Regions from separate parts of the Gordonia sp. NPDC003376 genome, predicted to be linked through region 1. Evidence: predicted binding sites of a transcription regulator. Region 1 holds the regulator's gene; each other region holds the start of a gene.

Region 1 (7,760 bases):
CGTGGCGGCAGGTACCACCGTGCTCGTCGACGGCACCACGGGCACCGTCGAGATCGAGCCGGCTCCGGCCGCCGCGCAGGCGGCGGTGGCCACGAGCCGCCGGCAGGCCGAGGTCGTCGCCGCATGGTCGGGACCGGGCCGCACGGCCGACGGTCACGAGGTGGCGGTGCTCGCGAATGTCGCGGACGGGGTCTCCGCGCGCGCGGCGACCGGATATCCGGTCGAGGGCATCGGCCTGTTCCGCACCGAACTGACCTTCCTCGACCGCACCGACGAGCCGACGATCGACGAGCAGGCGGCGCTCTATCGCGAGGTGATCGACGCTTTCCCGGGTGGCAAGGTGGTGATCCGCACGCTCGACGCCGGTTCGGACAAGCCGCTGCGGTTCGTCGACCACGACACCGAGGCGAACCCCGCGCTGGGTATTCGCGGAAACCGGCTCACCGCAACCCATCCCGAGATCCGGATGAACCAGCTCGATGCCATCGCCCGGGCCGCGCACGAGTCCGGTGCCACCGCGCGGGTGATGGCACCGATGATCGCCGGTCCGGCCGAGGCCGCGGAGTTCGCCGCCGAAGTGCGTGCGCGAGGAATGATCGCGGGGGTGATGATCGAGATCCCGTCGGCGGCGATCCTGGCGTCGGCGGTGCTCGCGGAAGTGGACTTCGTCTCGATCGGGACCAACGACCTGACCCAGTACACGATGGCCGCCGACCGCATGTCGGCCGAGCTCGCCGAGCTCACCGATCCGTGGCAGCCCGCCGTGCTGCACCTCATCGAGGGTGTGGCCCGGGCCGGGGCCGATGCCGGAAAACCCGTCGGGGTGTGCGGCGAGGCGGCCGCGGATCCGCTCCTCGCCTGCGTCCTGGTCGGGATGGGCGTCAGCTCGTTGTCGAGTGCCCCCGTCGCGGCGGCGGGTGTCGGTGCACGGCTGGGGCAGGTGTCGCTGGCGCAATGCCGCGACGCGGCACGGGCGGCCCTGGCGACCTCGCAGGCTGCCGACGCGCGAGCGGCTGCAGCCGCGGTCCTGGCGGGCTGACAACCGCACGGCCGTGCATCGCGTGTGACAACCGCGAGGCCGTGAATCACGGTGTGGGAATCCCTGTGCGACAACCGCTGCACGATGACGCCGTCTGAAGAACTGCCTTCCGGGATGCGATTCCGGGAGGCGGTTCTCGTCGAGGCGACTCAGCCGGGTGTCAGACCCGGCGCATCACGGTGACGACCTTGCCGAGGATGACGGCGGTGTTGCCGGGGATCGGGTCGAAGAGCTCGTTGTGGGGCATCAGCCACACCTGGCCGTTGCCCCGCTTGAGGGTCTTGACGGTCGCCTCGCCGTCGATCATCGCGGCGACGATGTCACCGTTGTCGGCCACATTCTGCTGACGGACCACCACCCAGTCGCCGTCGCAGATCGCGGCGTCGACCATCGACTCGCCGACAACCTTGAGCATGAACAGCGATCCGTCTCCGACCAGCTCGCGCGGTAGCGGGAAGACATCCTCCACCGCCTGCTCGGCGAGGATCGGTCCGCCGGCCGCGATCCGGCCCAGCACCGGGACGAATGCCGGGGTGGGCAGACCGGCCGCGGTCGGGTCGTCCGACGGATTCGGGTCGATCTGGTTGTCCTGCACGTTGACCGCACGCGGCCGATTGGCGTCGCGTTTGAGCAGGCCCTTGCGTTCGAGGGTGCGCAGCTGGTGGGCCACCGACGAGGTCGAGTTGAGACCCACCGCATCACCGATCTCCCGGATGCTCGGCGGGTACCCGCGTTCGCGGACCGACCGGCGGATCACCTCGAGCACCTCGCGCTGACGCTGGGTCAGCGTGGCCTCGATGACGACCGGATCGATCGCATCCGGGTCGGCCGCGGCCCTCGACGCCCCGGTCCTCGACGATCCCGCCCTCGACGACGCCGCCTTGGGCGACCCCGCCTTCGACGACCCGGCCCTCGACTTCGCGCCCGACGACCCGGCCGCGCGCCGCGTCTTGTCACTCATCGCGTACGTGTCCTTTCCGTGCCGCCCCGCGTCGGCATCTCTGTGGTCGAGGTTATCCCACGTTCCCGACAACCTCAAACACCTGTTCGAGGTGTTTCCACGACATTCGTCAGAGCTCCGTGATAGAACTTCGAACAACAGTTCATCGAACGCGTGATCGAGAAACGGGAGGCTCTCTCTCATGCAGACAACCCTGACAACCGAACGTCGGGTGGGCACACCCACCGACCGGATATCCGTCGCCGCCGTACCGCGACCTGCGGCAGGGGTCCGCGGCGCCGATCGTCACCCCGTCGGTCGGCGTCCCGGCGGCCGCGGTGCGCTCGGGCACCCGGGCGAGGTCGAGGGCACCCGCGCGGGTGTCCAGCCCCGCGGCTTCGGCGAACCCCACACCGGCGAGCGCCGCGCCGCGGCCGAGATCCGGAGTCGTGGCCGTGTGGTGGCGGGTCGTGCCGGTGCCATGCGCGGTGGGGCCGGCCGTGTGGCCTGTGCCGACCCGGTGCGGGTCCCGGTGTCCACCGCGTCGAGGGGTGTGTTGTCGGCAGTCCATCGTCGGCGTCGCACCACCGCGGTCGCGGTGATGACCGGTGCCGCGCTCGCGATGCTGGTGTGGATCGTCGCGATCGCCGGCTCGGACTACCAGCGTGCCGCCGTCCCGTCTCCGGTCTCCACCCAGGTGGTGCACGTCCGGGCGGGGGAGTCACTCGGATCGATCGCCGCCCGGGTGGCCCCGGACATGCCGACCCGGGTGGTGATTGACGAGATCGTCGAGCTCAACGACATGGCGGGCAGCGGTCTCCAGGTCGGGCAACCACTGCTGACGCCGCGTTACCGCTGACCGGTGGGACGGTATTGTCGTGGTATGCGCTGCCCGTTCTGCAGAAACGAAGACACCAAGGTCATCGACTCGCGTGTCGCCGACGAGGGGCAGGCGATCCGTAGACGACGTTCGTGCAGTTCCTGCGGCCGCCGCTTCTCCACCGTGGAGACCGCCGTGCTCGCCGTGGTGAAGCGCAATGGCGTCACCGAACCGTTCAGCCGCGAGAAGGTCATGCGCGGCGTGCGGCGGGCCTGCCAGGGGCGCCACGTCGACGAGGACGACCTCGCCCAGCTCGCCCAGCAGGTCGAGGAGGCGGTCCGCGCCTCCGGTGCCGCCGAGATCCCCAGCAACGAGGTCGGTCTTGCCATCCTCAAGCCGCTGCGCGACCTCGACGAGGTCGCCTATCTGCGCTTCGCATCGGTCTACCGGTCGTTCGATTCGCTCGAGGACTTCCAGCGCGAGATCGACGACCTGCGCGACGAACGCTCTCGCCACGGGGATGCGGTCGGGGTCAACGGCGCCGTCTCAGCCGAGTCGGTCAAGGGTTCGTAGCGCCCGCTTCTCCGACACCGGATACCGCGTGCCCAGACGTTGGGCGAACAACCCCACCCGCAGTTCCTCGACCATCCAGTGGGCCTGCTCGTTGACTCGGTCGCGGCGCGGTTCCGGCACCTGCTCGAGGCGCTGATTCCACCGGGCGATCACCCGGTCGACACTGGCCATCGCGTCGTGATCGCGGGCCGCGGATGCGGGCAACTGCTCCAGTCGTGACCGTGCCGCCGCCAGGTACCGTGGCAGATCCTCGAGATGGGTGTGCGGTGTGGCCAGCACGAATCCGTCGAAGATCAGGTTCTCCAGCTGTTCGGCGACGTCGTCGGCCGGTACCTGACCGGAGTGGGTGTCCATCACGCGACGCAGGGGCGCCACCTCGCGTAGCGCATCAACCGCCAGTCGCAGATACTCCGGGGCCACCGCGGTCACCCGTGGACGCAATGTCGCGACCATCTTCTCGAACGCGGCCGGGTCGCGGACCGCGAGGGCCGCGTCCGCGGACACGAGGTCGCGGATGGCACGTCGGGTGCAGTCGGCGAACAACTGCGCCGACTCGCGATAGGGGTTCTGGCTCAACGCCAGCCGGCCCGCCGGGTCCAGCCCCGACGACGCCTTGGCGCTCAGTGGCGGGATCGCGGCGTCGAGCAGGGTGATCACCGCCGGGAGGTGCAGCCGCGCCGCCTCGTCGGTCGATGCCGCGGCGGTGACCTCGACGCCGTGGGGACGGGCCGGATCGCCGGCGACGCGCAGCGTCGGATATCGGGTCAGCTGTTGTCCGGCGACACGGACGGTCTCGTCGACGGCGAGTGTGCCGATACCGTCAGCGGTCCAGCGTGTGTGCCGCACGGCCGGCGCGATGGCAGCGGGAGATGGTGTGGCACCACTCAATTCGGCCAGCGAGTCTGCACGTGCGGTGATCTTCCCCGTCGGGTCGGCGAGGGCGAAGTGCATCCGCAGGTGCGCCGGGACGCGGTCGATGTCGAAGTCCTCGGGACGGACCCGGTGCCGGGTGATCTCGGCGAGCTCGCGTGCGAGCCCGCGCACCAACGGTTCGGAGCGCGGCTTGAGGCGGGACAGCGCGAGCGTGGCGAAGCGCTGCGCGGGTGCCATCGTCTTGCGCAGCTGTTTGGGCAGCGTCTTGACCAGCTCGGTGGCGAGTTCCTCCCGCATCCCCGGGACCAGCCAGTCGAAACCGGCGTTGCGGATGTGGGGTAGCAGGGGAGCCGGGATGACCACCGTGACACCATCGTCGGCAGCGCCGGGCTCGAACCTGTACCGCAGCTCCAGGCGGGTGTCGCCCTGGGCCCAGACCCCGGGATAGTCGGTGTCGGCGACGCTGACGTCGGCCGCCACGTCGGCGGGGGTGAGGTCGAGCAGATCCGGGGTGGCGCGGCGGGCGGCCTTCCACCACGAGTCGAAGTGTCGGGCAGAGGTGACCTCGGCGGGCACCCGCTGGTCGTAGAACTCGAACAGCTGGTCCTCGGAGATCACGACATCGCGTCGCCGTGCGCGGTGTTCGACGTCGGCGGCCTCGTCGAGCAGGGTCCGGTTCCGTTGGAAGAACCCATGATTGGTGTGCCAGTCACCCTCCACGAGCGCATGGCGCAGGAAGAGGTCGCGCGCGGTCACCGGGTCGACCGGCCCATAGTCGACCCGACGTCTGGCGACCAGCGGCACACCGTAGAGCGTCACGCGCTCGTAGGCCATCGCCGCGCCGCGCTTGTTCGACCAGTGCGGTTCGCTGTAGGTGCGTTTGACCAGATCGCCGGCCAGCCGTTCGGCCCACAGGGGATCGATCGACGCCACCGTGTGCGCGAACAGCCGTGAGGTCTCGATGATCTCGGCGGCCATCATGAAGGCGGGCGGCTTCTTCGACAGCGGGGAGCCGGGGAAGATCAGCAGCGTGGTGTTCCGGGCGCCGGTGTACTCACGGCCCTCGGTGTTGCGGGCGGCGATGTTGCCGAGCAGCCCGGCGAGGATCGCCCGGTGGATCGCATCGGGATTCTGCTCGGTCTCGGGTATCTCCCACCCGAGATCGTCGACGATGCCACGGAGCTGGCGGTGCAGGTCCTGCCACTCCCGGATGCGGAGATAGTGCAGGAACTCCCGCTCGCATGTGCGGCGGAACTGGTTGCCCGACAACTGCTTCCGCTGCTCATTCAGGTGCCGCCACAAGGCGAGGTAGCCGAGGAATTCCGATCCGGGCACCACGAACCGGCGGTGCGAGGCGTCGGCGGCCTCCCGGTGTTCGGCGGGTCGCTCACGCACATCCGGGATCGACAGGGCGGCCGCGATCACCAGCACGTGGTCGAGGCAGCCCTCCTCGTGAGCACCGACCAGCATGCGGGCGATCCGCGGATCCACCGGGATGCGGGCCATGGAGCGGCCCACGGTGGTGAGCCGGGGGCCTCGCGACACCTCGTCACCGGAACCCTTGTCGTCACCGGACCCCCTGTCCGCCGGGACGATCGCACCGAGTTCGGTGAGCACGGCCATGCCGTCGCGCACCGATCGCGCGTCCGGAGGCTGGACGAACGGGAATGCCGCGATGTCGCCGAGACGCAACGACGCCATCTGCAGGATGACCGACGCGAGGTTGGCGCGCAGGATCTCCGGGTCGGTGAATGCGGGACGGGCGTCGAAGTCGTCCTCGGAGTACAGCCGGATGCAGACACCCGGGGCGACACGGCCGCAGCGGCCGGCGCGCTGGCGGGCACTGGCCTGTGACACCGGTTCCACCGGCAGGCGCAACACCTTGGTGCGCGTAGCGTAGCGGGAGATGCGAGCGGTGCCCGAGTCGATCACATACCGGATGCCCGGCACCGTCAACGAGGTCTCGGCGACGTTGGTGGACAACACGATCCGACGGCCGTCCGACGGCGTGAACACCTTGTGTTGATCGGCGATCGACAGTCGTGCGTACAGCGGGACCACCTCGGCCCCGGTGGCGACACGTCGCGACAGCGTCGACGCGGCCTCGCGGATGTCACGCTCGGTGGGCAGGAACACCAGGATGTCGCCGCGCCCGTGGGCTCCCCACAGCTCGCCGATCGCGGCGTCGATTCCCTGGAACAGGTCGAGGTCGGCATGCTCGCCACCACCCTCTTCGCTGCCGGAATCGGCTCCGTCACGCAGTGTCAGCGGCCGATACCGGACCTCGACCGGGTAGGTCCGGCCGGACACCTCGAGCACCGGCACCTCGGTGGTGGCGGTGGTGAAATGCCGCGCGAATCGGTCGGGTTCGATGGTCGCCGAGGTGATGATCACCTTGAGATCGGGGCGGCGCGGCAGCAGCCGGTGCAGGTAGCCGAGGATGAAGTCGATGTTCAGGCTGCGCTCGTGCGCCTCGTCGATGATGAGCGTGTCGTAGTGGCGGAGCATCGGATCCGAGGCGATCTCGCGCAGCAGGATGCCGTCGGTCATCACCTTGACCAGGGTGTCGGCACCGGAGCGGTCGCTGAACCGGACCGAGTATCCGATCGCGTCGCCGATGCTGGTGTGGGTCTCGTCGGCGATGCGTCGTGCCACCGAACTGGCCGCGATACGGCGGGGCTGGGTGTGGCCGATCGCGCCGCGGACACCGCGGCCGAGTTCGAGGCAGATCTTGGGCAGCTGTGTGGTCTTGCCCGACCCGGTCTCGCCGGCGATCACCACGACCTGATGGGCGGCGATGGCCGCGGCGATCTCGTCGCGCGCATCGGAGACGGGCAGTTCCGGCGGGAACTCCAGGACAGGTACCGCGGCGCGACGGGCGGCGAGGCGCTTCTCGGCGGCGGTCACGGCGCGCTCGAGGCCGGCGACCTTCTCGGGTGCGGGAGAGCGGCCGAGCCTGTCCAGGCGTCGACGCAGGGAGTGTTCGTCGGCGAGGGTCACAGCGCCGATGCGGTCACGAAAGCCGCGTCGGTCGAACTGTGTGTGTCGGGTATGCGGCGCGGGGTCCTCGCGATTCGGGACCCCGCGATCCGGTTCGGTTCCTGCTGATCCCATGATGGTGTCCAGGATATGGGACCGGCGTCGCCCGGCCCCGCGTCGCCCGGTGACCCCCGGCATGATGGAGCCATGGTTGGTTCGCTGTGGCATGGGTTCGCGGATATGGGTGCGGTGTCGTCGACGGGACCGTGTGTCCTGACGCACGGGAAGGGCACCCGCGTCTGGGACCTCGACGGAAACGAGTATCTGGATGCGACCGCGGGTTTGTGGTTCGCCAACGTCGGTCACGGGCGCACCGAGATCGGCGACGCAGTGGCGACCCAGCTCGGTCGCCTGGCGCACTACTCGGGTTTCGGTGACCTGACCGCCGATGTCACCGACGCGCTCGCCGACCGCCTCGCGGCCTTCGCGCCGGTGCCCGGCTCGAAGATCTTCTTCACCTCCGGCGGCAGCGACTC
Region 2 (7,760 bases), on a different contig from region 1:
CGGCAACAACATCCGGGTCAACGCCATCGCCCCCGGCCCCACCGACACCGAGGCCACCCGTACCACCACCCCCAAGGAGATGGTCGCCGAGATGGTCAAGGCCTTGCCGCTCAAGCGGTTCGGCACCGCTGACGATCATGTCGGCATGTGCAAGTTCCTGCTGTCGGACGAGGCTAGCTGGATCACCGGCCAGATCTTCAACGTCGACGGCGGGCAGGTGTACCGGCCGTGAGCGCTCCCACCCTCCGTCTCGGGTACGTCGGCCTCGGCAACATCGGCGGTCCGATGGCCGGCAGCCTCGCCAAGTGGCACGGCGGCCTGAGTGTCTTCGACCTGTCCGACGACGCGATCGCCAAGGTCGTCGACCAGGGTGCGACGCGGGCCGACTCGCTCGCCGAGCTCGCGGCCTCCGCCGACATCATCGGGATCTGCGTGCTGAACGACGAGCAGGTGCGCATCGTCGTCGCCGGTGACGGCGGACTGTTATCGGCGGCACGGGCGGGCACCATCATCACCGTGCACTCCACCATCTCGCCGCAGACGGCCGTCGATCTCGCCGAAACCTGTGCGGCCCAAGGTGTCACCCTGCTCGACGCGCCCATCTCCGGTGGCGCCGGCGGGGCCGCCGAAGGCCGACTGGCGGTCATGGTCGGCGGACCGCGAGTGGCCTACGAGCGGATCAAGGAGCCGTTCGCGCTCACCTCGGACATGCTGGTGCACGCCGGCGACGAGGTGGGTGCGGGCACCCGGATGAAGCTGGCCCGCAATCTGCTGCACTTCGTCTCGTTCACCGCCACCGCCGAGGCCGCCCGGCTGGCCGAGGCTGCCGGGATCGACATCACCGAACTGGGCAAGGTGGTGCGCCACACGGACGCGATCACCGGAGGGGCCGGGTCGATCATGCTCCGCGACACCACAGCCCCGATCGCCGAGGACGACTTCTGGTTCGGCATCTTCACACCGGTGCGCACGCTCGGCGAGAAGGATCTGACCCTCGCACTCGAACTCGGTGCACACCTCGGCGTCGACCTGCCGCTCGCCGAACTGGCCCGTCGCGATCTCGCCGCCGCACTCGGCGTCCCCCACACCGAAGGAGAAGACCAGTGAGCACGGACGCATCGGGTGACGAGCACACCGAATCCACCGCGCAGCGCCGCAAGGGCCTGGACATGATGTCCCGGGTGTACGGCTGGGAGATGGCCGACGGTCCGGGCGACTTCTTCGCACACACCGCCGATCAGGTGTTCGGCGAGGTGTGGAGTCGCGAGGGCCTGTCCATCCGGGATCGGCGACTGATCCTGCTCGGCGCGCTCGCCCAGGCCGGGCAGATCGACGTCGCCGAGATCCAGGCGGGGTCGGCGCTGGGCAACGGTGAACTCACCCCCGAGCAGCTCGAGGAGATCAGCTTGTTCCTCTGCTACTACGTGGGCTGGCCGCTGGGCACCAAGATGCACTTCATGTTCGGCAAGGTGATTGCCGAGCACCGCAAGAAGCAGACCCGGAATACCGAGCACAGCGACGAAGCACAACCGACGTCGTGACCTACACTCGGGACATGAGAGCAGTCGTCACCTTCTCCGTCCTGCACGGCGGGAAGGGACACAACATCCTCGCGGCCGCCAAGACACCCGATCTTCGCGATTCGGACTATTCCGAAACCGAATATGCCGCAAGCGGTACCGCCCGGCACTTCCTCGCCGACGCCCACGGCGGAGTCGTCGAGGCGGGTGCCGCCCCGTACATCACCCGCATCCTGGTCCGCAGACCCGAGCGTGCCGCCGCCTTCAACGGATTCGTCGTCGTCGAGTGGTTCAATGTGTCCTCCGGAGTCGACGCCGCACCCGAATACTCTTATCTGGCAGACGAACTGATCCGTTCCGGCTATGCCTGGGTCGGCGTGTCGGCGCAGTACACCGGGATCGAGGGCGGTGCCGGGTCGGTCGGTCTGGGTGAGGCGCTCGGCGGCCCCCAGGGTCTCGCCGCGAAGGAACCGGAACGCTACGGCACCCTGCACCATCCGGGTGATGCGTTCTGCTGGGACATCTTCGGGCAGATCGGGGCGGCGCTCGCCGACAACGACGCCCCCGGGCATCCGCTCGCCGGATTGGCGGTACGCCACCTGATCGCTGTCGGCGAGTCGCAGTCGGCGATGGCGTTGACCACCTACACCAATCATTTCGTCGACCACCACCAGGTCTTCGACGGTGTGCTCATCCACAGCCGGTCGATGGGCACCCTGCCGCTCGGCCCGGTGGGTGGTCCGGCCGACATCACCGACGCCTACCATGGGGAGCCGGTCTCGATCTCCCTTGACATCACCGTCCCGGTGTTCGTGGTGCAGACCGAGACCGACGTGCTCACCAACTTCCAGTATGTCCGTGCACGCCAGCCTGATTCGGATCGTCTCCGGGTGTGGGAGATCGCCGGCACCGCACACGCCGATCTGCATCAGATCGGCGAGTACGAGTCGATGCTGGGGTGCCCGAGCCCGGTCAATCGCGGTCAGCAGCGGTTTGTGCTGCGGGCGGCGCTGCGTCACCTGCGCGACTGGGTGGTCGGCACAGCCGAGCCCCCGGTCGCCCCTCCGCTGCTGGTGACCGATGCGCACGGTCATCCGCAGTTCGAGGTCGACGCGGTCGGCAACGTCCTCGACGGGGTGCGCACACCGTGCGTCGACGTCCCGACGCAGGTACTGAGCGGCGTCGTGGATGCCGATGTCCCCCGGATCTGCGTCCTGTTCGGCAAGACCAGCCCCTTGCCCCCGTCGATCCTGGCCGACCTGTACGCCGACGAGCAGGAATACCTGGCGAGTTACGCGACCGCCGCAGACGCCGCGATCACCGCGGGTTTCATCCTCCCCGAGGATCGGGATGCGCTCCTCGCCGACGCTCGCACCGACCTCATCGCCGGGGCCTCAGCGTTCCGGTAGCCCGCGACCGGGTGGTGCCGGCTCAATCATCCAGCTGCAGTTGGTGGTTGAGCCGACGAAACGGGTCGACACGGGTCCTCGCGATGCTCGGTCCCGGCTCAATCATCAAGCTGCAGTGGGTGGTTGAGCCGATGAGGAGCGAAGCGACGAGACGAGTCGAAACCTCAGACAGCCGAAGTCGGGACGTAACCACCACGAACGCACAAGCTCAATCAGCAAGCCGTCGTTGCTGGTTGAGCCGATGAGGAGCGAAGCGACGAGACGTGTCGAAACCTCAGACAGCCGACCTCCCCAACGCGACCACCACGAACCCCGACAACGCTCCGACAGCTCAGAGCCCGAGGCCTTCCAAGATCTCGACCAGGCGGGTCTCGATCGGCCCGACGGGGGTGATGACTTCCCTGATGGGGAGTCTCATCCCGGTGTCCTCCGGATCGGGATCTTCCGGATCGAGGGCGAGGGGTGGGTCGAACACCGTGATCACCAGAGCATCGTCGTCGATCATGACGAACCCGTCGTCGGTGGTGCTGTCGAGAGTCACCTTGCCCGGTTGACCGATACTGCTGGTGTTGGTTTCGGTGCCGTGGATTTCGGCACGTACTTGTGCCAGGTGTTCCACATACTGCTGCCCGACATCCGGTAACCGGTTGACCTGTTTCTCGTTGTCGGGTTGGCCGGGTTTGGTGTTGCGTTGCCACCAGGTACGGCCCTCATCCGGACCCGACCCGACTTTCCCGGTCGTGTACTGGCCCGGCTGGTCACCCACCATGCGGTGGTGGGTGGGACAGGCCGGAGCCAACTCGATAATGTCGGTACGCCCACCGTCGGCGAAGTCGTTGACCGCATGATGGATTTCGACGTGTGCCGCTGCCCGGTCACATCCGGGTGCCGAGCAGTGATGGCCGTCGGGTGCGGAAAACAACATCAATCGTTGATGTTTCGTGGCGACCCGTTTCGCTTGCCCGAAGTACAGGGGGATCGCGGTGTGGTCTTTGAACACCGACAGATACATTTGGGCGTCGGCGGCGAGGTCGATCAGGTCTGGCATCGGGATCAGGGTTCCGGTCGCGGTGACCGCATACCCGGCTTCGCGGATCAGGTCGTTCACATCGGTTTTGACGATCAACTGGATCGGCACACCCATGTTGGTTGTGCCGAGCATTCCGTCGGCGAACACGGCGGTCAGCAGGGCGTTCACCGCGTCGTGGTTGCGTTGGGGTTGGGTGCGCATGTCTTTGACCGCCGCCGCCTCCAGGGCGTCGGGGTCGACCATCTCGGCGGCACGGCTGTCCCCGTTCAGGCCGTTGGGATGGTCGGGGTTGTTGACGCCGTACTTACCCCACGCGGCGAACAGTGTTTCCAGTCGTGCCCGCAGGATGGGGTCGACGTAGCCGGACAGTTTGGACATGCCGTCGGCGCCTTGTTTGCCGAGGGTGATTCCGCGTCGACGGTCGCGGTCTTTCTTCTCGATCAACTCGCCGTCGGGGTCGATGTGGGCGATGATGCGGGAGCCGCAGGTGCCGAGTGCGGACGCCCCGAATTCGGTGGCGTGTCCGGCGAGGGTGCGTTCGGCGGCGATTTTTTCGTCGTAGGCGGCGGCGAGGGGGATTTTCTTGAGCCAGGACAGGGCGATGTCGATGTGGGTGGTGCCGGCGTCGCCGGAGGCGAACACTTTCGCGAGTTCGGGGTATTCGGGTTGGGTGGGTTCGCCGGTCAGGGATCGTTCGGGTTGGACGCGGTCCATCCGTTCGAGTCGGGCTTTGCAGTTGGAGGCGTGGAGTTCGGTGTCCATGAACGCGAAGATGGTGCGGTAGCCGCGGTCGCGGTGGATGTCTCGGTGGTTGATTTCGGTGATCACCCGGTCGCTTTGGAAGGTCAACCGGTTCAACGATTTTTCGGCGGTTTTCGCGATGGTGATCAGGGTGTCGGCGTTGCTGGCGGTGAGGTCGGCGGCGGCGAGTAGGTCCAACCCTTGCGTGATCAGGGCGAGTGCACGGGCCGCGTCGGATGTGGGTTCGGTTGTACCGGTATCGGTCTCGTTGGTCATCGACGCTCACCCCCTGTCGCGTGAAGATTCTTTTATGGTACAGGTGTTCGACGGTGTGTGCAAGGGTTTTGTCGTGGTTGGTTTCCGGTGCTGTCTGCGGAGATTTCGACTCGGGTCCTCGCGATGCTCGGTCCCGGCTCAATCACCAACGGGCAGGTGGTGGTTGAGCCGATGAGGAGCGTAGCGACGAGGCGTGTCGAAACCTCGGGCGGCCGGGTTCGTCGACGACACCACCTCGGATGTGGTTGCTACCCGGCGTGTGCTGTGGAGATTTCGACTCGGGTCCTCGCTACGCTCGGTCCCGGCTCAATCAGCAACGGTGGTCGCTACCCAATCACAATCGCCAACGGGCAGGTGGTGGTTGAGTTGAGCCGGTGAGGAGCGTAGCGACGAGACGAGTCGAAACCTCAGAAATGGTCACCACCCAGCCCACACTACAGAGATTTCGACACGGGTCCTCGCTACGCTCGGTCCCGGCTCAATCAGCAACGGTGGTCGCTACCCAATCACAATCGCCAACGGGCAGGCAGTGGTTGAGCCGATGAGGAGCGTAGCGACGAGGCGTGTCGAAACCTCGGGCGGCCGGGTTCGCGAGGTGACCACCTCCGAGGTGGTCACGATCCGAGGTAGTCTCCAGAGATTTCGACTCGGGTCCTCGCGAAGTTCGGTCCCGGCTCAATCAACCAGTGCTGCAAGATGGTTGAGCCGACGAGGAGCGCCGCGACAAGACGAGTCGAAACCCTCAGACAGCCGACCTCAGGAGCGCCCCCACCTCTTCGTGGAGCTTCCAGCGGCAAGCCCAGCCGTCAACCGACTCGCGCGGGGATGCCGGCGATCCGTGCCGAGACTCGATCGAAGAGAATTGTCGGAGTCAGTGCGGCCGCGACGAGTTGGACCTTTGCGGACACGCCGACCGTGTACCGGGCCCGGGGACGGCGCGCACGAAGTGCCACGTCGACGGTGCGCACGACGTTCTCGACCGGCGACGCCGTCCGCTGGACGAAGCCGATCGTGGAGGCGAGACCGGCCAGGTGAGGGCCGTACAAAGTCTGCATGGCCGGTGACATCCCGGCCCGGTTCTCCTCGATCAGGTCGTCGGCGGTCCGCCACAGGTCGGTGTCGATGGGGCCGGGCTCGATGCAGACGACCGGGATTCCCCAGGGGCGCAGTTCGACTCGTTGAGCATCGGCTAGAGCCTCCAGCGCGAACTTCGACGCGTTGTAGGCTCCGGTCATGGGGGTGGACAATCGGCCGTTCAGCGACGTCATGTAGATGACCCGACCACCGGCGGCCCGCAGGAGGGGCAGCACCGCCGTGGTGATCGCGATCTGGGCGACCACGTTGACCTCGAACTGACGCCGCAGCGCGTCGGGCGTGAGACTCTCCACCGGACCTGCCACCACGACCCCGGCGTTGTTGATCACGGCGTCCAGGGTGTCGGGGAGGTGTGCTGCGAGCCGGTCGACATGGGTCGCGTCGGTGACGTCGAGTTCCACCGGCGTGGTGCCGGGTGGAGCGTCGACGACGTCACGTACCCCGGCATACACCGTCCATCCACGTTCGACGAGGTGGGTGCTGATCGCACGGCCGATGCCGCGGGACGCGCCGGTGATCAGGATCGTGGGCATGTGGGTTCCTCCGTTCGACGGACGCCGTCACCGGTTGTCACGGTGCGGCTTTCCGGGGTGATGGGTGGTAGACGGCCTTGGTGGCGAGTCGTTCGCCGGCTCGGGGATCGTGAGCGGGCAGGATCACCGTCGGTCGCGTCCGGGCGAATTCCTTGATGGCACGCAATGATTCGATGGCCTGCCGCGGCGCACTGTTCACGCCGTCGGTCAGCTCGGCATCGAGAAGCTCCTGGTCATAGGTGCTGTCGCCGCCGAAGAAGTAGGCGACGTCGTCGTCGAGTGCGATGACCGACAGATGACCAGGGACATGACCAGGGGTGTCGACGGCGAAGACGGTGCCGTCGGAGGTGATCGGGTAGCTCCGGGTGAACGGCCCGACCGGGGGCCCGGATGGTTGGAGGATCCGCGGCGTGAAGTCATGTGGCCATCGCTTGGGCACTGCGCCCTCGATGGTCGCCGGAATGTAGCGGCGGTTGGCTTCCCACTGTTCGGCACTCACATAGATGGGTGCACCGCCGAGATCAGGGATGCCGTCCCCATGGTCGTGGTGCAGATGTGTCAGGATCACCGCGGTGAGATCGGAGGGCACGAGGCCGTACTCGGCGAGTCTGCTGCGTATCCCCTCCTCCGGGCCGACCTGCAGGTCCACCGCGACGTGAAAGAAAGGCTGCCAGAACGGAAAGAACCCCCGCTGGGAGACATGCGGCGATTCTCCCGAGTCGACGAGGATCGCTCCCTCCGGATGCCGGATCAGATAGGTGTTGATCGGCAACGGTGCAGTCCAGCGCCGATCGGTCAGCACGCGGGCGCGCCGCAGCAGGACGGGCCGGCTCGCCGACTGGGTCCGATGGCTGGGCCGGATGGCGACGGTGCCGGTTTCCAGGATGTCGATGGAGATCGTCATGACCTGCCTTCCGGTGACGTCGATCGGAATTCGGGTTCGAGTTGGATGCCGGCACTCGTGATGGCCATCGCGACCATCACGTAGTGGCCGACGAGCAGGCACAGTTCGAGGGCCCGATCGGGACTCGTGGCGTCAGACAGCGCCGTCCATTCCGCCTCGTCGAGGTGACCTCGGTCAACGAGAACCGCCGCGGCGGAGAGGAGTTGAGCGAGAATCGGGTCGTCGACGGCCGGCACCGCAGTGGACACGGCC
Region 3 (7,760 bases), on a different contig from region 1:
ACGACGACGGCCGCGAACTCCCGCAGGAACCCGGCAGGCACATAGTAGATAGCTGTAGGTGCGCCGGTGCAACTGGCATTGATGCCCAGCTGCCTGGTGAAGAACGCGGCCCGCAGCACGTGAAAGTTGCTGGTTACGACCAGCATCCGGGTCCAGTGAAAGGAACGGGCGGCGAGGACCGCGACGGTGTTCCGCAGATTTTCCAGGGTAGTGGTAGAGGTGTCTTCCAGAATCATTCTTACTGGCTCGACTCCCTTGCCGGTGGCGTAGCGGGACATGGCCTCCGCCTCGGAGAGCGCCTCGTCGGAACCCTGGCCCCCGGAAAGAACTAGCACCGGATCGCCGCCCCGATCGGTCAGCTCGTTCAGCACCGCGATACCCCTGTCGATGCGGCTGGCCAGCAGCGGGGTCACCTGGTCACCGGAGAGCCCGGCACCCAGCACCACAACAGCCTGTGCCTCGGGCACCCGGCGGGGAAGGCTATATGCGATCGCGTACACGATATAGGCGACCAGCTCCAGGATCAGAATCGCGCCCGGCAGAATCAGCACCGGAAGAATGACCGTTGTCAGAAGCTCCGCATCTAGCTCCCGGACCCACAGTGCGGTCCCGCCCAGAGTGAGCAGGATCGCGAACCCGCTGACGGCGGGCACTGCTGTCGAGACCCGGAATCCCTCCCGTATTCCGACGACAATCCCGTTGAGCACCAGAGCGACGGCGATCAGGACGAGAGCCAGCAGGGCGATCCCTATGCTGATCAGCAGGGCAACCGTGGCGGTCGGGGCCGAGATAAGCGTGCCGAGCATCGAGGCCGCCAGCAGCCATAGGGCAATCAGGGTGGCGACCATCCAGAACCCGTTGCCCGGCCTGCGTGGATCACTACGGATACGCCATGCCGTGATCGCCACCAGCACAGCGGCAATCGCCGCCCAGCCAAGGACTAGCTGCATTACTCAGACTCTCTCTGTCGCCGGGCACAGACCGATTTCAGTGTAGCTGTGCGCAATAAGGCAGGAGTCAGACGGCGCCGAGGTCGGAGGAGATCCAGTGCTGGGGTGTCACGGTCACCCGGGTCTGCTCCCCGTGATCGGCCTCGGCGAACTCGATGTAGCCGGCGACCTTGTCGGCGGGAAGATAGCGGGAGGCCATCTCGACAAGATCCTCGTGAGTCCCGTCGGTGTAGCCGAGAACCTCGCCCGATTCCGACACATACCGGATGCTCGGCTCAAGCCGCTCCACCATCGGAGTCCCGGTGTTCCTGGGTGGCGCCGCAGTCACGACATGGAGCTACGTCACCGAGCAGGCGACGTACACCGACTGGAGTTCTGCCGACGACACCCTCGCGTACGCGCAGGACCATCCCGGCGAGGCTGCGCTGGCTGCAGCTCAGGCGGTCGGGACTGTCACTGCCGATCTCGGGTCGGCAATTCTCGGCTCGTGGATTCGGTGGTAGCGACTACTCGGTCACTCGTCAGCCTGTGATGAGACGCTGATGTGCGTGAGTGTTCCGCGGAACACTTGTGTCGGTGCCCGCTCGTAGGCTTCCGCACATCAGTTCGACAATTGGGGGTGCGGGGTCATGGTCACATCATCTGCCGACGTCGAGGTGCTGTTCGACGGAACGCCACCGGAGGATCTGTCGCGGACCGAACTCGGTGATCGGCTGGTCGGGTATGCGTCGCAGATCACCGCGATGACGGCGCAGTTCCTGGCGTATCTGGCCGAGTTCGACAAACGTCGTGCGTGGGCTGATGCGGTGGGTGTGACGTCGTGTGTGCACTGGTTGTCGTGGCGGACTGGCATCTCCAGGCGGACGGCGCACGAGTATCTGCGGGTGGCGCGCGCGTTGACGGAGTTGCCGTTGGTGACCGAAGCCTTTGGGCAGGGGAGGCTCTCGTACTCCAAGGTTCGTGCCATCACCCGGGTCGCGACACCGATTCGGGAACCCGAGCTGGTCCACATCGCGATGGCGTCGACCGCCAAGCAGGTCGAGGATCTGGTCCGGGCGACACGTACGATCGACCGTCGGCGTTCCGGGGAGCGCTCCGAGTTCACCCGGTCGACCGGTTCGTGGAGATGGCACGACGATGGCAGTCTTTCGGTCTCGATGCATCTCACGGCTGGTGATGCGGCACAGTTCCTGGCCGGCGTGACGCGCGCCGAGTACGAGCGCACCCGGGTCGGTGGTGACGCGGACCTACCGCTGGATCTGGAGGACCCCGAGATTGCTGCGGCGTACGAGCTGGTCGCCGAGAGCGTCACCGAACCGACCAGCCGTTATGAGCGCATCCAGCGCGATAAACGGTTGTGGCGCTACGTTCCGTCGGAGATCGCGCCGGCGGTGTTGGTGATGGCCGGCGTCGCGCAGAGCGTCATCGAGGTTCCGCAGCTTGCGCCGACCGCCGAGGTGATCGTGCACATGGGCGACGATCACCTCACACCGACGCTGGGCAGAGCCGACGGTAGTGGCAAAGGCGAGGGCTGTGACTCAGGTGAGGGTGTCACCGACCCACACTTGGAGCATGGTCCCGCGCTGTCGGAGGCGGAGGCTGCAGAACTCGCGTGTTCGGCTGCGGTGCGGGAGGTGATCCACGACAAGAACGGTGCTGTTCTGAAATTCGGGCGGAAGCGGAGGCGGCCGACGCTCACGCAGATCAAGGCGATCGTTCAGCGTGATCACACGTGTCAGACCCCGGGTTGTGAGCGTACCGGGCACTTGCACATTCACCATGTCATCGCGTGGGCTCTCGGTGGCCGTACCGACCTCGACAACCTGATCCTGTTGTGCTCGGAGCATCATCGTGCGTTGCATCGTGGCGAGTTCGGTATCGAGGCGGTCGGTGTGCAGCAGTTCGTCTTTCGTGCACCGGATGGCACCGAGATGTCGGCGACGCCGCCACCCACGGCGGCGCCACCGGGGTGGAGGCCGAACCCCCGGATATGCGCGGACGCGGTGTCTCCGCGTGGTGGTGGCCGCCGACTCGACCTCGTGCATGCGACCGATGTCATCTATGCCAACTGGGCGTTGCGGGCAGCGCGCCGACGTGCCGCGGAGCGGGAGGACCGGGTGAGTGTGGCGGCGTGAGTGTTCCGCGGAACACTCACGCTATCCAACACGCGGTTGCAACAGACGGTGGGATGCACGTGGACGCTCGACTAGCAGGCGAGCACGACAGCCTGGCCAGTGCTCATGCGCTGTAGCGTGAGTAGGCGAAGTACACAGTGACACAGTGACACCGGCGCTGTGTTCGCACAGGCGATCTCGCCCTCACGACGCAGTCCCGCGACCACCGCAGCCGATACCTGGGACGATGGCGCGCGGTCCCGATAGCCAAGGCGGACCTCGGAGCACCGGAGGAAAGTTATCGGGCAGAGCAGATCGAAAAGCACTCGGGTAGTTCGGATTCTCGCGCGCATCCGATGCGTGGTGGGGTGTGGGGAAGCAACTCGTGCACGATGTGGGAGCAGCCGAGAGTGCTCACTGCGGCTCACGCGAACGGTTGCTCGAGGATTGCCCACCACTGCTGCCAGGGAAGCCTCACCGGCGTGCGAGTACCCCATCGATCAGTGCTTCCAGGTATGGCTCGATGTGGTAGTCGGTGGTCAGCTCATCGAGATTCGCGATCAGACGAGTGACCGATGGGTAGAGCCTGACCAGCTCAGGATCGATCGTCGGTCGCCTGATCTGTTCGCCCAACTCGCGCAGCGCCGTTGGGCTCCACCGCACCTCGGCGCCCACAACATGCCAGATGGTGCACCAGAGACCGAACGCCGCTGCGTCGTCAAGGCCCAGCTCGGCGGCCGTCGTGACGAAGACTTCGGTTTGATCGAGCGGTGGCGCGCCCGTGGGGGCGCCTGCACGCAGCACGGCCGGCATCCAGTCGACGGCTGACAGCTTGACGTAGACATCGACGGCCTGCGCGATGAGACGCTCCCGGGGCGTCCCGGTGTAGGTGCCCCAGGTGATCCGCCGGCCGACCTCGGTGATCGCCAACGTCAGCAAGACGGTCTTGTTGGGTACGTGGTGATAGAGAGTCATCGGACGGAGACCGACCTCGGCTGCGAGTTGCCGCATGTTGAGGGCATCGACTCCGCCTTCGTCCAGGATGCGGATGGCCGCCTTGACGATCGAGTCGACCCGGGAATCCGATGACGAGTACTGCATGTGCGTCATCCTCAACCATCCGGGTCATCAATGCCAACCGCTGGCCGCATCTATCCGGCCGTCGGGTTGAGAGGCCGGCCAACGGTGAATGACGGGATCACCCGGCAAATGTGCGGGTGACCACTGCATTCAGCTTGTGTCTATGACGTATGGGGTACTCGCTGGAATCGTGCGAGGCGTGACCTGGGACGCGAAATTCATTCGTTCGGACGTAACGTGAGCATCTCAGGAATGACCGTTGTGGTCTGTATGGCGCCATTGATTCTGGCGAAGAAGAGTTTCCGGGTTCGTCGAAAATATCGGAATCGACCGGCTGCCGATTTCTTTCTATCCATTCGTGGCCGTGTATGTACGGGCATGTGCGGTGCATGTACGGGAAATTGTCAACCGAGCGGACTACAAATATTCGCTTTCCCGTACATGTATGGGGAGGATCTCCTTGTCTTGTGGATTATCAGCATTCGCTTGTGGAATGGGAAGTGTCGCCTAAAAAGGGGGCTCGTCGCAGCGTACGTACTGGATCTGGTGCCCGGAAACGCCCAGTGAGCTGCATGGATAGTCCGTCCGTGGGGGGCTGACGTTCGCTGAGGCGCTGTCGAACCATGTGGTCGATATGTGTGGGTGGGCATTCAATGGCAATGGCTGAGAGTGATCTCACGGTGTGGTTTCGATCCTGAAAGAATCCGAGTGTCCTCCACACGAGGGTATTTGCTGTCCCGAGTTGTGCGGACCGCGAGTGCCGCATAATCTTCGCTCCAGTGAACAACAGCTGTGGTTTGAGGACATCGTTGGAGGTTCGGCACGTCATGCTCTGACCGCGTTCTCGGGGGGTGTCACCGTGAGATCCGGGTGGCCGTTGTTTCTCTCGAAAACGACGCAGGCGGACAATCGAATTCGACGGAGCGGCGGTCTGTGGAGAAGCGTGTTCCCTATCGCTGCTCCACAGATGCTGATCAATCCTTCGTGTCCACCGGAACGGCAATCGCGCAGAGGTGCCGGAAGTGCAGCGTTCGGCCGGCGTGAAAGCCGCGTCTGTTTGTTGTTCGTGACTATGGGTCATCGGCTTCTGCCGATGTGAGTGACTACATGTAGGGCTTTGCTATCCAGGGGAGAGATCGTGGCAGTTTCGGCCGGCCGCTTCGAGACCGACGTGAATGGTCGGTCGGGACGTGTTCAGCTGGTCCGACCACAATCGCAGGGTCGGCTGTCGGCCTATGCCCGGTACCTGCAGATTTCGGATCTCGCGGTCATCGTTGCCAGTGTGCTGTTGGCGCAGACCGTCAGATTCGGCGCCACCCGCTTCTATCCTGTCGGGCAGTTCGAGGTCCCGATGGCGGTGTTCATCGTGACGGTGATCGCTGCATGGTGGCTGTGTCTGAGAGTCGTGCAGGCCCACGACCGGCGGATTCTCGGCTCAGGAGTCACGGAGTACACGCGGGTGTTTCGAGGATGCTTCATGTTCTTCGGCGGCTTGGCCGTCGTGGTGCTCCTCTTCAACCTTGCGATTGCACGCGGCTTTCTCGCTGTGGCAATACCGCTGGGAACCCTGGGACTCCTTCTCGAGCGGAGAATCTGGCGGGGGCGACTGGCGAGATCGCGATCTCGAGGTGCCAACCTCCACGAGGTCCTGGTCGTCGGTGATGAACTCTCTTCGGAGTCGCTGATTCGGCGTCTACGCAGGCACCCCGAACTGGGCTTCAACGTCTCGGGGGTGTGTTTGCCGAGTTCCCTGGACACGTCGAGTCCGGACAGGGCGATCATCGTCGACTCGGTCGAGGTTCCGATATTCGGTGACGTCGAGCACATTCGAGATGCGGTGGCGGTGGCCGGTGCGACGGTCGTTGCCGTGACGTCCGCGGAAGCGCTCGGGCCGGCGGCGATGCGTGAACTGTCCTGGCAACTCGAGGGCATGGACATCGGAATGATGGTCGCGCCGGCCCTGCTCGACGTCGCCGGGCCTCGACTCATGATGAGTCCACAGGCTGGTCTGCCGCTCCTCCATGTCGACAAACCTCGCTATGAGGGTGCCACCCGACTACTCAAGCTCGTGTTCGACAAGTCGGTGGCACTGGCGCTGTTGGTGGTGTTGTCGCCGGTCCTCGTGATGTGTGCGATCGCGATCAAGTTCGACTCCAAGGGTCCCGTGTTCTACCGCGGTGAGCGGATAGGTCTGGGCAACGAGGCATTCCGGATGTGGAAGTTCCGCTCGATGGTCGTCGATGCCGATCAGCAGCGTGCCCAACTGGTCTCGGTGGACGAAGGCAACGGCGTGTTGTTCAAGATGCGTGAGGACCCGAGGGTCACGCAGGTGGGCAGGGTTCTTCGTCGCTACAGCCTTGACGAGCTCCCACAGCTGTTCAACGTGCTGGACGGAAGTATGAGCCTCGTGGGGCCGCGCCCGCCGCTGCGGGAGGAGGTCGAAACCTACGACCACGTCGTCGTCCGCCGAATGCTGGTGCGCCCGGGGATGACCGGGCTCTGGCAGGTGTCGGGGCGCAGCGACCTCTCCTGGGAGGAGACGGTCCAACTCGACCTCTCGTACGTCGAGAACTGGTCACTCGTAGGTGATCTCGCGATCCTCTGGCGAACCGCGCGGGCGGTCGTCTCCAAGGACGGAGCGTACTGAACGCACTGCCGGACCATCGATTTCCTTTCCGTCCACATAGTCGTCCCGCCCTCGTCCATTGGCATCACACATATAGGAGAATCCGTGAAACGCGCCCTCATCACCGGGGTCACCGGTCAAGACGGTTCATACCTGGCGGAGCTCTTGCTCGCCAAGGGATACGAGGTACACGGACTGATCCGTCGTGCCTCGACCTTCAACACCGCGCGGATCTCGCACCTCTACCGCGACCCTCATGAGCCCGGCGTCCGGTTCTTCCTGCACTACGGCGACCTCAGCGATGGAGCCCGTCTGGTGACGCTGCTGTCCCAGATCCAACCCGACGAGGTGTACAACCTGGCCGCGCAGTCGCATGTGAGGGTGAGCTTCGACGAACCCGAACACACCGGTGACACCACGGGTATCGGGAGCATCCGGCTCCTCGAGGCTGTCCGCGAAGCCGGTGTGCAGTGCCGCTTCTATCAGGCGTCCAGCTCGGAGATGTTCGGTGCATCGCCGCCTCCGCAGAACGAGGACACCGTGTTCTACCCACGGTCGCCGTACGGCGCGGCCAAGGTGTACTCGTACTGGGTCACCCGCAACTATCGTGAGGCGTACGGCCTGTACGCGGTGAACGGAATCCTCTTCAATCACGAATCACCTCGTCGCGGAGAGACTTTCGTGACCCGCAAGATCACCCGCGCGGTTGCGCGGATCAAAGCCGGTCTGGATCAGAACCTCTACATGGGCAATCTGGATGCCGTGCGGGACTGGGGCTACGCGCCCGAGTACGTCGAAGGGATGTGGCGCATGCTGCAGGCCGACGAACCACGCGACTACGTTCTGGCCACCGGAGTGGCTTGCACGGTCAAGGAGTTCCTGGCCACAGCGTTCGAGCATGCCGGTCTGGATTGGCAAGCGCACGTGCGCTTCGACGAGCGGTACCTGCGTCCGACGGAGGTGGACTCCCTGATCGGTGACCCCGGCCTG

Evidence for each region. The regulator LexA, encoded in region 1, represses DNA repair genes until DNA is damaged. The targets are predictions, from matches to a motif close to CGAACANNTGTTCG.
Region 2: ACWDUA_RS13400 (DUF222 domain-containing protein) is a predicted target of LexA. The motif match lies at 5,013-5,026, and genes of this name have one in related genera.
Region 3: ACWDUA_RS06550 (DUF222 domain-containing protein) is a predicted target of LexA. The motif match lies at 1,546-1,559, and genes of this name have one in related genera.

Annotation. Positions count from the first base shown of each region.
Region 1 covers NZ_JBSFRM010000002.1:272,815-280,574, reverse strand. The annotation lists gene ptsP (phosphoenolpyruvate--protein phosphotransferase) at 1-1,039, shown strand, start outside; gene lexA (transcriptional repressor LexA) at 1,200-2,000, opposite strand; gene ACWDUA_RS03520 (LysM peptidoglycan-binding domain-containing protein) at 2,182-2,838, shown strand; gene nrdR (transcriptional regulator NrdR) at 2,863-3,372, shown strand; gene hrpA (ATP-dependent RNA helicase HrpA) at 3,346-7,359, opposite strand; gene ACWDUA_RS03505 (aminotransferase family protein) at 7,432-7,760, shown strand, end outside.
Region 2 covers NZ_JBSFRM010000011.1:74,435-82,194, forward strand. The annotation lists gene ACWDUA_RS13380 (SDR family oxidoreductase) at 1-232, shown strand, start outside; gene ACWDUA_RS13385 (NAD(P)-dependent oxidoreductase) at 229-1,107, shown strand; gene ACWDUA_RS13390 (carboxymuconolactone decarboxylase family protein) at 1,170-1,541, shown strand; gene ACWDUA_RS13395 (alpha/beta hydrolase domain-containing protein) at 1,556-2,929, shown strand; gene ACWDUA_RS13400 (DUF222 domain-containing protein) at 3,261-4,976, opposite strand; gene ACWDUA_RS13405 (SDR family NAD(P)-dependent oxidoreductase) at 5,783-6,604, opposite strand; gene ACWDUA_RS13410 (N-acyl homoserine lactonase family protein) at 6,642-7,508, opposite strand; gene ACWDUA_RS13415 (carboxymuconolactone decarboxylase family protein) at 7,505-7,760, opposite strand, start outside.
Region 3 covers NZ_JBSFRM010000004.1:175,510-183,269, forward strand. The annotation lists gene ACWDUA_RS06535 (YdcF family protein) at 1-950, opposite strand, end outside; gene ACWDUA_RS06540 (hypothetical protein) at 1,018-1,209, opposite strand; gene ACWDUA_RS06545 (hypothetical protein) at 1,217-1,453, shown strand; gene ACWDUA_RS06550 (DUF222 domain-containing protein) at 1,580-3,085, shown strand; gene ACWDUA_RS06555 (TetR/AcrR family transcriptional regulator) at 3,539-4,165, opposite strand; gene ACWDUA_RS06560 (sugar transferase) at 5,283-6,791, shown strand; gene gmd (GDP-mannose 4,6-dehydratase) at 6,876-7,760, shown strand, end outside.